DNA from 2 places in the Azospirillum sp. TSO5 genome. Region 2 is predicted to be linked to the other one. Evidence: predicted binding sites of a transcription regulator. Region 2 holds the regulator's gene; the other holds the start of a gene.
The links. The regulator LexA, encoded in region 2, represses DNA repair genes until DNA is damaged. The targets are predictions, from matches to a motif close to ATGTTCTANTTTGGTTC.
Positions count from the first base shown of each region.

Region 1: the regulator LexA is predicted to act here: its motif matches at 4,594-4,610, upstream of recA (recombinase RecA).

Region 1 covers NZ_LGQY01000008.1:1,136-6,992, forward strand. The annotation lists gene TSO5_RS02175 (glycosyltransferase family 2 protein) at 1-2,592, shown strand, start outside; gene TSO5_RS02180 (hypothetical protein) at 2,681-3,256, shown strand; gene recA (recombinase RecA) at 3,461-4,540, opposite strand; gene TSO5_RS02190 (ATP-binding protein) at 4,693-5,857, opposite strand, start outside.
Region 2 covers NZ_LGQY01000032.1:16,915-22,771, forward strand. The annotation lists gene trpD (anthranilate phosphoribosyltransferase) at 1-832, shown strand, start outside; gene trpC (indole-3-glycerol phosphate synthase TrpC) at 832-1,635, shown strand; gene TSO5_RS09600 (GNAT family N-acetyltransferase) at 1,640-2,128, shown strand; gene moaC (cyclic pyranopterin monophosphate synthase MoaC) at 2,125-2,622, shown strand; gene glp (gephyrin-like molybdotransferase Glp) at 2,627-3,856, shown strand; gene lexA (transcriptional repressor LexA) at 4,055-4,774, shown strand; gene TSO5_RS09620 (ComEC/Rec2 family competence protein) at 4,894-5,857, opposite strand, start outside.

The sequences.
Region 1 (5,857 bases), on a different contig from region 2:
GTTCTGATCCTGGTGATCCTCGGCAACATCGCCTTCTGGGCGCTGTGGAACCGACCGGTGGACGAGCGGTCCTGGGCGGGCGCCATCACCGGCGTCGCCTATACCCCCTTCCACTCGGACAAGAGCCCGTCGAAGGGCGACAAGGCGTCCGCCGAGGACATCGAACAGGACATGGACGCGCTGGAAGGCGCGGTAAAGGCCGTCAGAACCTATTCGACCACCGACGGCTCCGAAATGGTGGCGGCCATTGCCGCCAAGCACGGGCTGCCGGTCACCGCCGGCGCCTGGACGACCGGCAAGCCGGAGATCGACGAGCCCGAACTGGCCGGCCTGATCAAGCTGGCCCGCGCCAACAGCAACGTGCGCCGCGTCCTGGTCGGCAACGAAGCGATCCTGCGCGCAGACCTGACCGTCCCGCAGGCCATCGAATACATCAAGCGGGTGAAGAAGAAGGTCAACGTCCCGGTCTCCATCGCCGAGCCGTGGCACGTCTGGCTGAAGAATCCCGAACTGGCCGACGCGGTCGACTTCCTCGCCGTCCACCTGCTGCCCTATTGGGAAGGCGTCCCGGTCGACCAGTCGGTCGACTACGCCATGTTCCGCTACAACGAGCTGAAGGCGAAGTTCCCGAACAAACACATCCTGATCGGCGAGATCGGCTGGCCGGCCGATGGACCGTGGCGCCGCGGCGCCGAGGCCAGCCAAGTCAATCAGGCCAAGTTCATCCGCAACTTCCTGAACGTCGCCGCCCAGAACAAGCTCGACTACTTCATCATGGAAGCCTTCGACCAGCCGTGGAAGCGGGAGATCGAGGGCACCGCCGGCACCAGCTGGGGCCTGTGGGATTATCAGCGCAACCCGAAGTTCCCGATGATCGGCGGGGTGCACGAGGTCCGCAACTGGGAGATCAAGTGCGCCACCGCCATTGCGCTGGGCTTCCTGCCGCTGGTGTTCTTCCTGTGGCGCCGCAGCGACCTGAAGATCGGCGGCCAGATTTTCTATGGCGCGCTGATCCAGGCCGTGGCCTCCGTCCTTGTCTTCACCGTCAGCGCGGCGTCCGCCGCCGGCCTGGCGCTCACCACCGAAATCGCCTGGGGCCTGCTGATCTTCTGCCAGCTGGTGCTGTTCGCGGTCATGCTGATCGACGGCATGGAGCTGACGGAGGTCGTCTGGCAGCATAAGTTCAAGCGCAAGTTCATCCCCTGCTCCGCCGCCCCGCTGCCCAATGCGGCGAAGGTGTCGATCCATGTGCCCTGCTACAACGAGCCGCCGCACATGGTCATGCAGACGCTGGACGCGCTGGCCAACCTGGATTACCCGAATTACGAAGTCCTGCTGCTGGACAACAACACCAAGGATCCGGCGGTCTGGCGTCCGATCGAGGAATATTGCAAGAAGCTGGGACCGAAGTTCCGCTTCTTCCATCTCGACAACTGGCCGGGCTTCAAGGCCGGTGCGCTGAATTTCGGTCTGGCTCAGACCGCCCCCGATGCCGAACACATCGCCGTCATCGACAGCGACTATCAGGTCCATCCCGACTGGCTGAAGGCGACGATTCCGCACTTCAACCGGCCGGAGGTCGGCTTCGTCCAGTCGCCGCAGGACTATCGCGAGTGGGAACACGACCTGTTCCAGCGCATGACCAACTGGGAATATGCCGGCTTCTTCCACATCGGCATGATCCAGCGCAACGAGCGCAACGCGATCATCCAGCACGGCACCATGACCATCATCCGCAAGTCGGCCCTGGAAAAGGTCGGCCGCTGGGGCGAATGGTGCATCACCGAGGACGCCGACCTCGGCCTGCGCCTGTTCGAGCATGGCTATGAGGCCGTCTATATGCCGGAGAGCTATGGCAAGGGGCTGGTTCCCGACAGCTTCTCCGCCTACAAGACGCAGCGCTTCCGCTGGGCCTACGGCGCCGTGCAGATCCTGAAGCACCATTGGCGCCAGCTGTCGCCGGGTGCGAAGGAGCTGACCACCGGCCAGAAGTACCATTTCATCACCGGCTGGCTGCCCTGGTTTGCTGACGCCGCCCATATGGTGTTCGGCATCGCCGGCATCATCTGGTCCATCGGCCTGATGGCATTCCCGAAATATTTCGAGTTCCCGCCCAACGTCTTTATGATCCCGACGCTCAGCGTCTTCGCCTTCAAGGTCGGCGCTTCGCTCTGGCTCTACGAGGCGCGGGTGAAGTGCGGCTTCTGGGACAAGGTCGGGGCGGCGGTGGCCGGCATGGCGCTGACCCATACGGTCGGCCGCGCTATGTGGCTGGGCATCTTCACCTCCGGCCGACCCTTCGTCCGCACACCGAAGTGCGAGAACCAGCCGGCGCTGATGCAGGCCTTCCTGATGGCGCGCGAGGAGCTGGTGCTGCTGGTGTCGCTGTGGGGCGCGGCGCTGGCCATCGTCATGGTCTTCGGCCACGAGAACCGCGACGCCTTCATGTGGTCGGGTCTGCTGGTGGTACAGTCGCTGCCCTATCTGGCGGCCTTCATCACCGCGCTGATCAACGTCTTCCCCACTATCGGCTTCGGCAAGAGCAAGCCGGAAGCCGCCGACGGCGCCGTGAGTGCCGGGGCCGGTGACTGACCAATGGGAGCCGGCGCTTTCGCATTGACGAAAGCGCCGGCTCTGCCAGACTTGACCGCCAGGGAGAACCAAACCCGGGAGGCGGCTCATGTCCGGCAATCTCACCTCCGGGCGCGGCATCGGCCCGCCGGAGTTCAGCGTCCGCACCACTGCAGGCGTCGAGCGGAGCGGCAACGCCACCGACCGCAACAGCCGCCGCAACCCCCGCCAGGAGCGGCACGACCGCGAGCAGGAGCGGCGAGACCACAACCCGCCCAACCCGCAGCGCCGCCGCCTCTATGACCTTCTGTTCGACGAGGTCGACCAGTTCGACGGGTTGGACGAGCGTCAGCGGACAAGGCTGAAGGACAATCTCCGCAGCCATCTGTCCAGCCGAGCACCGCCACCCCCGGCCGCTCCACCCCCGGTCCACCATGACGAAGAGGCGCTGGCCGAAGCCCTGCTGAAGGACCCGGCGGCAGAGGTCCCCGTCGATCCGGAGCACATCGTCCAGGCTGCCATCGCCGCCGCACCGGAGTTGGACCCGGAAACCGCGCGTCTGGCGGAACAACTGCGCGACTGCCTATCCCGCAACAGCGACCGCGCCCGCAAGGTGGCGGTCTACCTGCATTTGCTGCTGACGCTGGAAGGAGCCTTCCGGCCGCATATGGTGGTGGATGTGTAGGTCTCGGCTGGCGAATGCCCCCTCCCCAACCCTCCCCCGCTTCGCGGGAGAGGGAGTTGAGCGCGATAGCGGCGGAGTTCCCTCTCCCGCGGAACGCGGGGGAGGGTTAGGGAGGGGGCACCCGGCAGCCGACACTTCTCCAAAACGGAAAAAGCCCCGCCTCCCTTTCGGAAGGCGGGGCCTTTCACGTCACATACCCTGGCGTTACTCCGGAGTGGAGGCTTCGCCGTCGGCTTCCGGGGTGCCCATCATCGCATCGGCGACCAGACCGGCGTTGCCGCGGATCTTGGCCTCGATCGCATCGGCCATCTCGGGGTTGTTGCGCAGGTAGGTCTTGGCGTTCTCGCGGCCCTGGCCGATGCGGGTGCCGTCATAGCTGAACCACGCACCCGACTTGTCGACCACGCCGGCCTGGATGCCGAGGTCGAGCAGTTCGCCCACCTTCGACACGCCCTCGCCGTACATGATGTCGAACTCGACCACGCGGAACGGCGGGGCCATCTTGTTCTTCACCACCTTGACGCGGGTCTGGTTGCCGACGACGGTGTCGCGGTCCTTGATCGAGCCGATGCGGCGGATGTCGAGGCGAACGGAGGCGTAGAACTTCAGCGCGTTGCCGCCGGTCGTCGTCTCCGGATTGCCGAACATCACGCCGATCTTCAGGCGGATCTGGTTGATGAAGATCACCAGGCAGTTCGACTTCGAGATTGAGCCGGTCAGCTTGCGCAGGGCCTGGCTCATCAGGCGGGCATGCAGGCCGACATGGCTGTCGCCCATCTCGCCTTCCAGTTCGGCGCGCGGAACCAGCGCGGCCACCGAGTCGACCACCAGCACGTCGATGGCGCCGGAGCGCACCAGCGTGTCGGCGATCTCCAGCGCCTGCTCGCCGGCGTCCGGCTGGGAGATCAGCAGCTCGTCGATGTTGACGCCCAGCTTGCGGGCATAGGACGGGTCGAGCGCGTGTTCCGCGTCGACGAAGGCGCAGGTGCCGCCGGCCTTCTGGGCCTGGGCGATGGCGTGCAGCGCCAGCGTCGTCTTGCCCGAGCTTTCCGGCCCGTAGATTTCGATGATGCGGCCCTTCGGCAGGCCGCCGATGCCCAGCGCGATATCGAGACCCAGGGAGCCGGTGGAGATGACCTCCGTCTCGACCAAGTTCTCACGGGCGCCAAGCTTCATGATCGAGCCCTTGCCGAACGCGCGTTCGATCTGGCTCAGGGCGGCATCGAGCGCCTTCTGCTTGTCCATGGAATCCTTCTCGACCAAACGAAGCTGTGCGGACGACATGCCCGGTACCCCTCTCTTAGAACACACGGTCGGCGCTCTTGCAACGAGGCTGAATGTACTCTCTTCGTTCTCATTTGCAAGGCCTGATGTTGCCTGTGCGTTCCTATTTTACGGGGTATGTCCGGGCATACCGTTGTGGCCGGATTCGCCCCTCACCGTCCGTCGCGGATGACCTCCTTCACCTTGGAGGCCAGTTGCTTCAGCGAGAATGGCTTGGGCAGGAAATGGGCGACTTCGACGCCGTCGATCTCGCCCAGCCGGTCCTCGGCATAGCCGGAGATGAAGATCACCCGCATCTCCGGGCGCAGCTTGCGAACATGACGGGCGAGCGTCGGACCATCCATCTGCGGCATCACCACGTCGGTGATCAGCAGGTCGATGGAGGCGCCGTTGGTCTCGATCTGCTGCAGTGCCGCCTCGCCGTTCTTGGCCTCCAGCACCTGATAGCCCTTGTTGCGCAGCGCGCGGGCGGAGAAGACGCGCACGGCGTCCTCGTCCTCCACCAGCAGGATGGTGCCGGTGCCGGTCAGGTCGCTGCCGCGCCGCTCGCGCGGTTCGGCGGTGTCGACCGGGCGCAGCTCGCCCTGGTGGTGCGGCAGCAGGATGGTGAAGGTCGTGCCCTCCCCCACCGCCGAATCGACCAGCACGAAGCCGCCGGTCTGCCGGACGATGCCGTACACCGTCGACAGGCCGAGCCCGGTACCCGACCCGACCTCCTTGGTCGTGTAGAAGGGCTCGAAGATGCGCTGCAGATTCTCGCGCGCGATGCCGCAGCCGGTGTCGATCACCTCGATGGAGACATAGCTGCCGGATGGGATCGTCTCATGCTCCCGCCGTTCCGGCTGGTTGACGACGTAGTTGGTGGTGTTGATGGTCAGCTTGCCGCCGCCGGCCATGGCGTCGCGGGCGTTGACCACCAGATTGATGATGACCTGCTCCAGCTGGTTCTGGTCGACCTTGACCAGCCCCAGGTCGCGGCCGTGGATCATCTTCAGTTCGATGTTCTCGCCGATCAGCCGGCGCAGCAGGTTCGCCAATTCAGCCAGCACATCGGTCACATTGATGACGCGCGGCTGCAGGGTCTGCTGGCGAGAGAAGGCCAGCAGCTGCCTCACGAGGTTGGCGGCACGGTTGGCGTTCTGCTTGATCTGCATGATGTCGCTGAAGGACTGGTCGCCCGGCTTGTGCCGAAGCAGCAGCAGGTCGCAGAAGCCGATCATCGCCGTCAGCAGGTTGTTGAAGTCGTGCGCCACGCCGCCGGCCAGCTGGCCGACCGCCTGCATCTTCTGCGACTGGGCGAACTGGGCCTCCAGACTC
Region 2 (5,857 bases):
CGCCAAGGCGATCCCGGTGGAGGCGCCTCCTGGCACCATCGACACCTGCGGCACCGGCGGCGACGGCGCCGGCACCTACAACATCTCCACCGCCGCGGCGCTGGTGGTGTCGTCCTGCGGCGTGCCGGTCGCCAAGCACGGCAACCGCGCCATCTCGTCGAAGTCCGGCGCCGCCGACGTGCTGGGTTCGCTGGGCGTCAACCTCGACTGCGACTTCGCGCTGGTGCGCAAGGCGCTGTGGGATGCCCACATCGCCTTTCTGATGGCGCCGCGCCACCATATCGCCATGCGCAACGTCGGCCCGACCCGCGTCGAGCTTGGCACTCGCACCGTCTTCAACCTGCTGGGACCGCTCGCCAATCCGGCGACAGCCAAGCGGCAGGTGCTGGGCGTCTTCTCCAAACAGTGGGTGGAGCCGCTGGCCCAGGTGTTGAAGCGGCTGGGGTCCGAGGCCGCCTGGATCGTCCATGGCTCCGACGGGCTGGATGAGATCACCACCACCGGCCCCACCACCGTCGCCCAGTTGAAGGACGGCGAGGTGACGGTGTTCGAGGTGACGCCGGAGGATGCCGGCCTGCCCCGCGCCCGCATCGAGGACCTGAAGGGTGGCGACGCCCAGGTCAATGCCGAGGCGATCCACGCCCTGTTCGACGGGGTGCGCAGCCCCTATCGCGACATCGTGCTGCTGAACGCCGCCGCCGCCCTGCTGGTGGCCGGCAAGGCCGCGACGCTGAAGGAGGGTGTGGCCATGGCCGCCGACGCCATCGACAGCGGCGGCGCCCGCGACCGCCTGCGCCGGCTGGTCGCCATCACCAACGAGGCAGTGGCCTGATGAGCGACGTTCTGACCCGCATCAACGACGACAAGCGCGCGCTGGTCGCCTCCCGCAAGGCCGCCCGCCCGCTGTCGGAGGTTGAGGCCGCGGCCAAGGCCGCCAACGAGACCAACCCGCCGCGCGGTTTCATCCGGGCGCTCGGCGCCGCGGTGGAGGCCGGCCGCTACGGCCTGATCGCCGAGATCAAGAAAGCCAGCCCGTCCAAGGGCCTGATCCGCGCAGACTTCGACCCGCCGGCGCTGGCCCGTGCCTATCGCGAGGGCGGGGCGACCTGCCTGTCGGTGCTGACCGACGAGCCCTATTTCCAGGGCAAGGACGAGTATCTGGTCGCCGCCCGCGCCGCGGTCGATCTGCCGGTTCTGCGCAAGGACTTCATGGTCGATCCCTATCAGATCGTGGAGGCCCGTGCGCTGGGCGCCGACTGCATCCTCATCATCATGGCCTCGTTGTCCGACGCCCAAGCGGCGGAGATCGAGGATGCCGCGATATCCCAGGGTCTGGACGTGCTGGTCGAGGTGCATGACCGCGCCGAGCTGGACCGCGCCCTGCTGCTGAAAACGCCGCTGCTCGGCGTCAACAACCGCAACCTCAAGACGCTCGCCGTCGACATCGCGACGACGGAGGAACTGGCGGCCAATGTCCCGGCCGACCGCATGCTGGTGGCGGAAAGTGGCCTCTACACCCCCGCTGATCTCGCCCGCATGGCGAAGGTCGGCGCGCGCTGCTTCCTGGTCGGCGAATCGCTGATGCGGCAGGCCGACGTGACCGCCGCCACCCGCGCCCTACTGGCGCCGGTGTGACGCCATGCCGGACATCGCGATAGCCGCGGAAAGCCCACGCCAGGATGCGGTGATCGCCCTGGTCGCCGCGCTCGACCGCTATCTGCTGGACCTCTATCCGGCGGACACCTGCCACCTGCTCGACATCGGAGAGCTGGAGGCGCCGGACGTCCGCTTCTTCGTCGCCCGCAAGGACGGCGTTCCGGTGGGCTGTGCCGCGCTCCGCGTCGATCATTCGGGTGATGGCCCGACCGGTTACGGCGAGGTGAAGCGCATGTATGTCGATCCCGCCGCCCGCGGCCATCGCATCGGCGACCGACTGCTCGCCCGGCTGGAGGAGCAGGCACGGGCCGAGGGGCTGACGGCCCTGCTGCTCGAATCCGGCATCCACCAGCACGAGGCGCTGGCGCTCTACCGCAAGGCCGGCTTCGCCGACCGCGGCCCCTATGCCTGCTACGAACACAACGGCGTCAGCGTCTTCATGGAAAAACCGCTTCTGGAGACCGTGCGATGACCGGCTTCACCCATTTCGATGCCGAGGGCAAGGCGGTGATGGTCGACGTCTCCGACAAGGCGGAGACCGAACGCACCGCCACCGCCGCCGCCACCGTGCTGATGCAGCCGGAAACCCTGGCGCTCATCATGCAGGGCGGGGTGAAGAAGGGCGACGTTCTGTCGGTCGCCCGGCTGGCCGGCATCATGGGGGCCAAGCGCACGCCGGACCTGATCCCGCTGTGCCACCCGCTGATGCTGACCTCGGTCAAGGTCGACCTCTCCTGCGATCCCGCCCGCAACGCCGTGGACTTGTCCGCCACCTGCAAGCTGAAGGGCCAGACCGGCGTGGAGATGGAGGCGCTGACCGCCGTCACCGTCGCGGCGCTGACCGTTTACGACATGTGCAAGGCGGTTGACCGCGGCATGACCATCACCGACGTCCGCCTGCTGCACAAGGCCGGCGGCAAGAGCGGCGAATGGGGTGCGTCCACCACCACCCCCTCAGGAGCATAATCCGATGATCTCCGTCGCCGAGGCGCGCGCCCGCATCCTGTCGGCCTTCGCCCCTCTGCCGGCGGAGACCGTCGCCCTGCCCGACGCGCTGGGCCGCGTGCTGGCCGAACCGGTGATTGCCCGGCTGACTCAGCCGCCCTTCCACGCCGCCGCCATGGACGGCTGGGCGGTGCGCGCCGCCGACATCGCCGCCGCGACCGCCGACTCGCCCACCCCCCTGCGCCGCATCGGTGAATCCTCCGCCGGTCATGCGTTCGACGGCCCCGTCGGCCCTGGTGAGGCGGTGCGCATCTTCACCGGCGCGCCCCTGCCCGACGGCGCCGATGCCGTGGTGATGCAGGAGGATTGCAGCGCCGACGACGCCACGGTGCAGATCGGCCGCGCCGTGGTCGCCGGCCGCTTCGTCCGCGAAGCGGGATTCGACTTCACCCTCGGTCAGGAGCTTCTGCCGAAGGGCCGCCGCCTCACTGCCCGTGACATCGCGCTGGCCGCCGGCGGCAATGTCCCCTGGCTCTCGGTCCATCGCCGGCCGCGCATCGCCATCCTCGCCACCGGCGACGAGATCGCCCTGCCCGGCGACCCGCTGGGGCCGAGCCAGATCGTCAGCACCAACGCGCTCGGCCTTTGCGCCCTCGTCACCGCCCAGGGCGGCCTCGCCCACAATCTGGGAATTGCCAAGGATACGCCGGAGAGTGTGGCGGCATTGGCGAAGGGGGCCGCAGGGTGCGACCTGCTGGTCACCACCGGCGGGGCCGCCCATGGCGAATACGATCTCGTGCGCGACGTGCTGGCCGAACGCGGCGTGGCGCTGGAGGTGCAGACCGTGGCGATGCGGCCGGGCAAGGCGCTGATGTTCGGCCGCGCCGGATCGGTGCCGCTGCTGGGTCTGCCCGGCAATCCGGTATCCACCGGCGTCACCGGCGTGCTGTTCCTGCGCCCGATTCTGCGTCTGCTGCAGGGACTGCCGCCCGAGGACGACCGCCTGCCGCTGCGCGCCCGCCTGACCACCGCGCTGAAGGCCAACGACCGCCGGGAGGAGTATCTCCGCGCGACGCTTGCCGCCGGCGCCGACGGCGTCCTGACCGTCACGCCCTTCGCCCGGCAGGACAGCGCAATCACCACGCTCTACGCCCACGCCGATTGCCTGATCCCCCGCCCGCCCAACGCCGACCCCGAGCCGGCCGGCGCCATGGTGACCGTGCTTCCCCTGACCGATGGAGCGCTCAGCATCTAGACTTGGGACACCCCCCGGACGGCGGATGGAACAGTTGAACAGCATCCCGAAAACTGTTTCACGCCGTTCCAAATGTTCCGTTCAAGTTCTAAAAGAAGCCGATGGGGGGCTTGACGCGCGGCAGGAACCAAACTAGAACATGGAGGCAACGTTTGGTTTTTGTTCCATCTTCAGTCTGGCGACGGCCGGGAGGCATCCATGCTCACGCGCAAGCAGCACGAATTGCTGCTGTTCATCCACGAACGGCTCGGCCAGGGCGGTGTCTCGCCGTCGTTCGACGAGATGAAGGACGCCCTGGGGCTGAAGTCCAAGTCGGGCATCCATCGCCTCATCACCGGACTTGAGGAACGCGGCTTCATCCGCCGCCTGCCCCACCGCGCCCGTGCGCTCGAGGTTCTTCGCCTGCCGGAAGGCCTGGACGCCGCCCGCAGCCGCGCCGCCGCCAAGCCGAAGTTCCAGCCCAACGTCATCAAGGGCGATTTCGCCTTTGCAGGCCGCGACACCACGCCTCCCGCCACGACGCCAGCCGCCAACGAGACCGTTCAGCTCCCGCTCTACGGCCGCATCGCCGCCGGCACGCCGATCGAGGCCCTGCGCGACAACAGCGCCTTCGTCGATGTCCCCGTCTCGATGCTGACCGCCGGCGACCATTACGCGCTGGAGGTTTCGGGCGATTCGATGATCGAGGCCGGCATCCTCGACCACGACACCATCATCATCCAGCGCTGCGACGCGGCGGAGAACGGCACCATCGTCGTCGCCCTGGTCGATGAAGGCGAGGTGACGCTGAAGCGTCTGCGCCGCAAGGGCAACACGGTGGCCCTGGAACCCGCCAACGCCGCCTACGAAACCCGCATCTTCGGCGCCGACCGCGTCCGCGTGCAGGGCAAGTTGGTCGGTCTGGTCCGCAAGTACTGAGGCCGTTGCCCCTCCCCAACCCTCCCCCACCTTCGGTGGGAGAGGGAGCGAGTGGCGGCGCAGCGGAGTTCCCTCTCCCGCGAAGCGGGGGAGGGTTAGGGTGGGGATAACAGCGCCTCTCACCTCCCCCCGGTCCAAGGCCGATCCCCCCTAAGTCCCCGCACTGTTTCCATCCTTATCCCCCCGGCCGTCACCGTCAGCGTATGCGCCCCTTCATGCCGCAGCGCCCACCGGTCGATCACCACTCCGGCCCGGCACCCGCGCGCTACCGCCGCCGTCACCACCGCATCCGCCGCGCCACAATCCTCGTCCAGCGCGTCCGGCAGCCGCGGCAATGCCAGCGTCTTCCCACGCACGCGATACAAGCACCCCAGCGCATCGCAACTCAGCGACCGCCCGCCCTCGCTCCATCCGCCCGCCGCCGGCCAGGGCTCCGCCGCTGTCCGCTCCCCGTCGCGTTCCCTCCAGGTCTCGGTCAGCCGCCCGCCGCCCTTGCCCGAGCCACTGAGCCGCCCGTCCGGCAGCCTCACCGCCACCACCGTCCCGTCCCCCGCCACCAGCACATCCGGCCGTTCCACCAGCATCGGCGAGGCCAACCCCGCCAGAATCGGCAGCATCCCCAACCAGCGCCACCGCCGCGTCCACACACACAGCCAGAGCCCGCCCGCCACCAGGGCCGCGAACCCTTCCACCGGCATCGCCGGCACCGTCAGCGATGCCCAGGGCAACCGGCCGAAGAACTCCGCGGTCCAGATCACCGCCCGGTCACCCCAGTTCATGGCGATCAACGCCGGCGCCTCCAGCCCGAAGGGCAGCAGCGCGTAGGCGATCAGGCTCCACGGCATGACCCAGAAGGACGTGATGGGAATCGCTATCAGGTTCGACAGCACGCCATAGAAGGCGATCTGCTGAAAATGGAAGAGCGAGAAGGGCAAGGTCGCCAGCGTCGCCACCACGCTGGTCAGCAGGATCCCGCCGACATAGAACAGCCCCCGCACCAACCATCCCGCGTCACGCCGCCATTCCGCCAGCCTGACACTGCCGCGCTCGAACGCCGCGATCAGCGCCACCACCGCGGCGAAA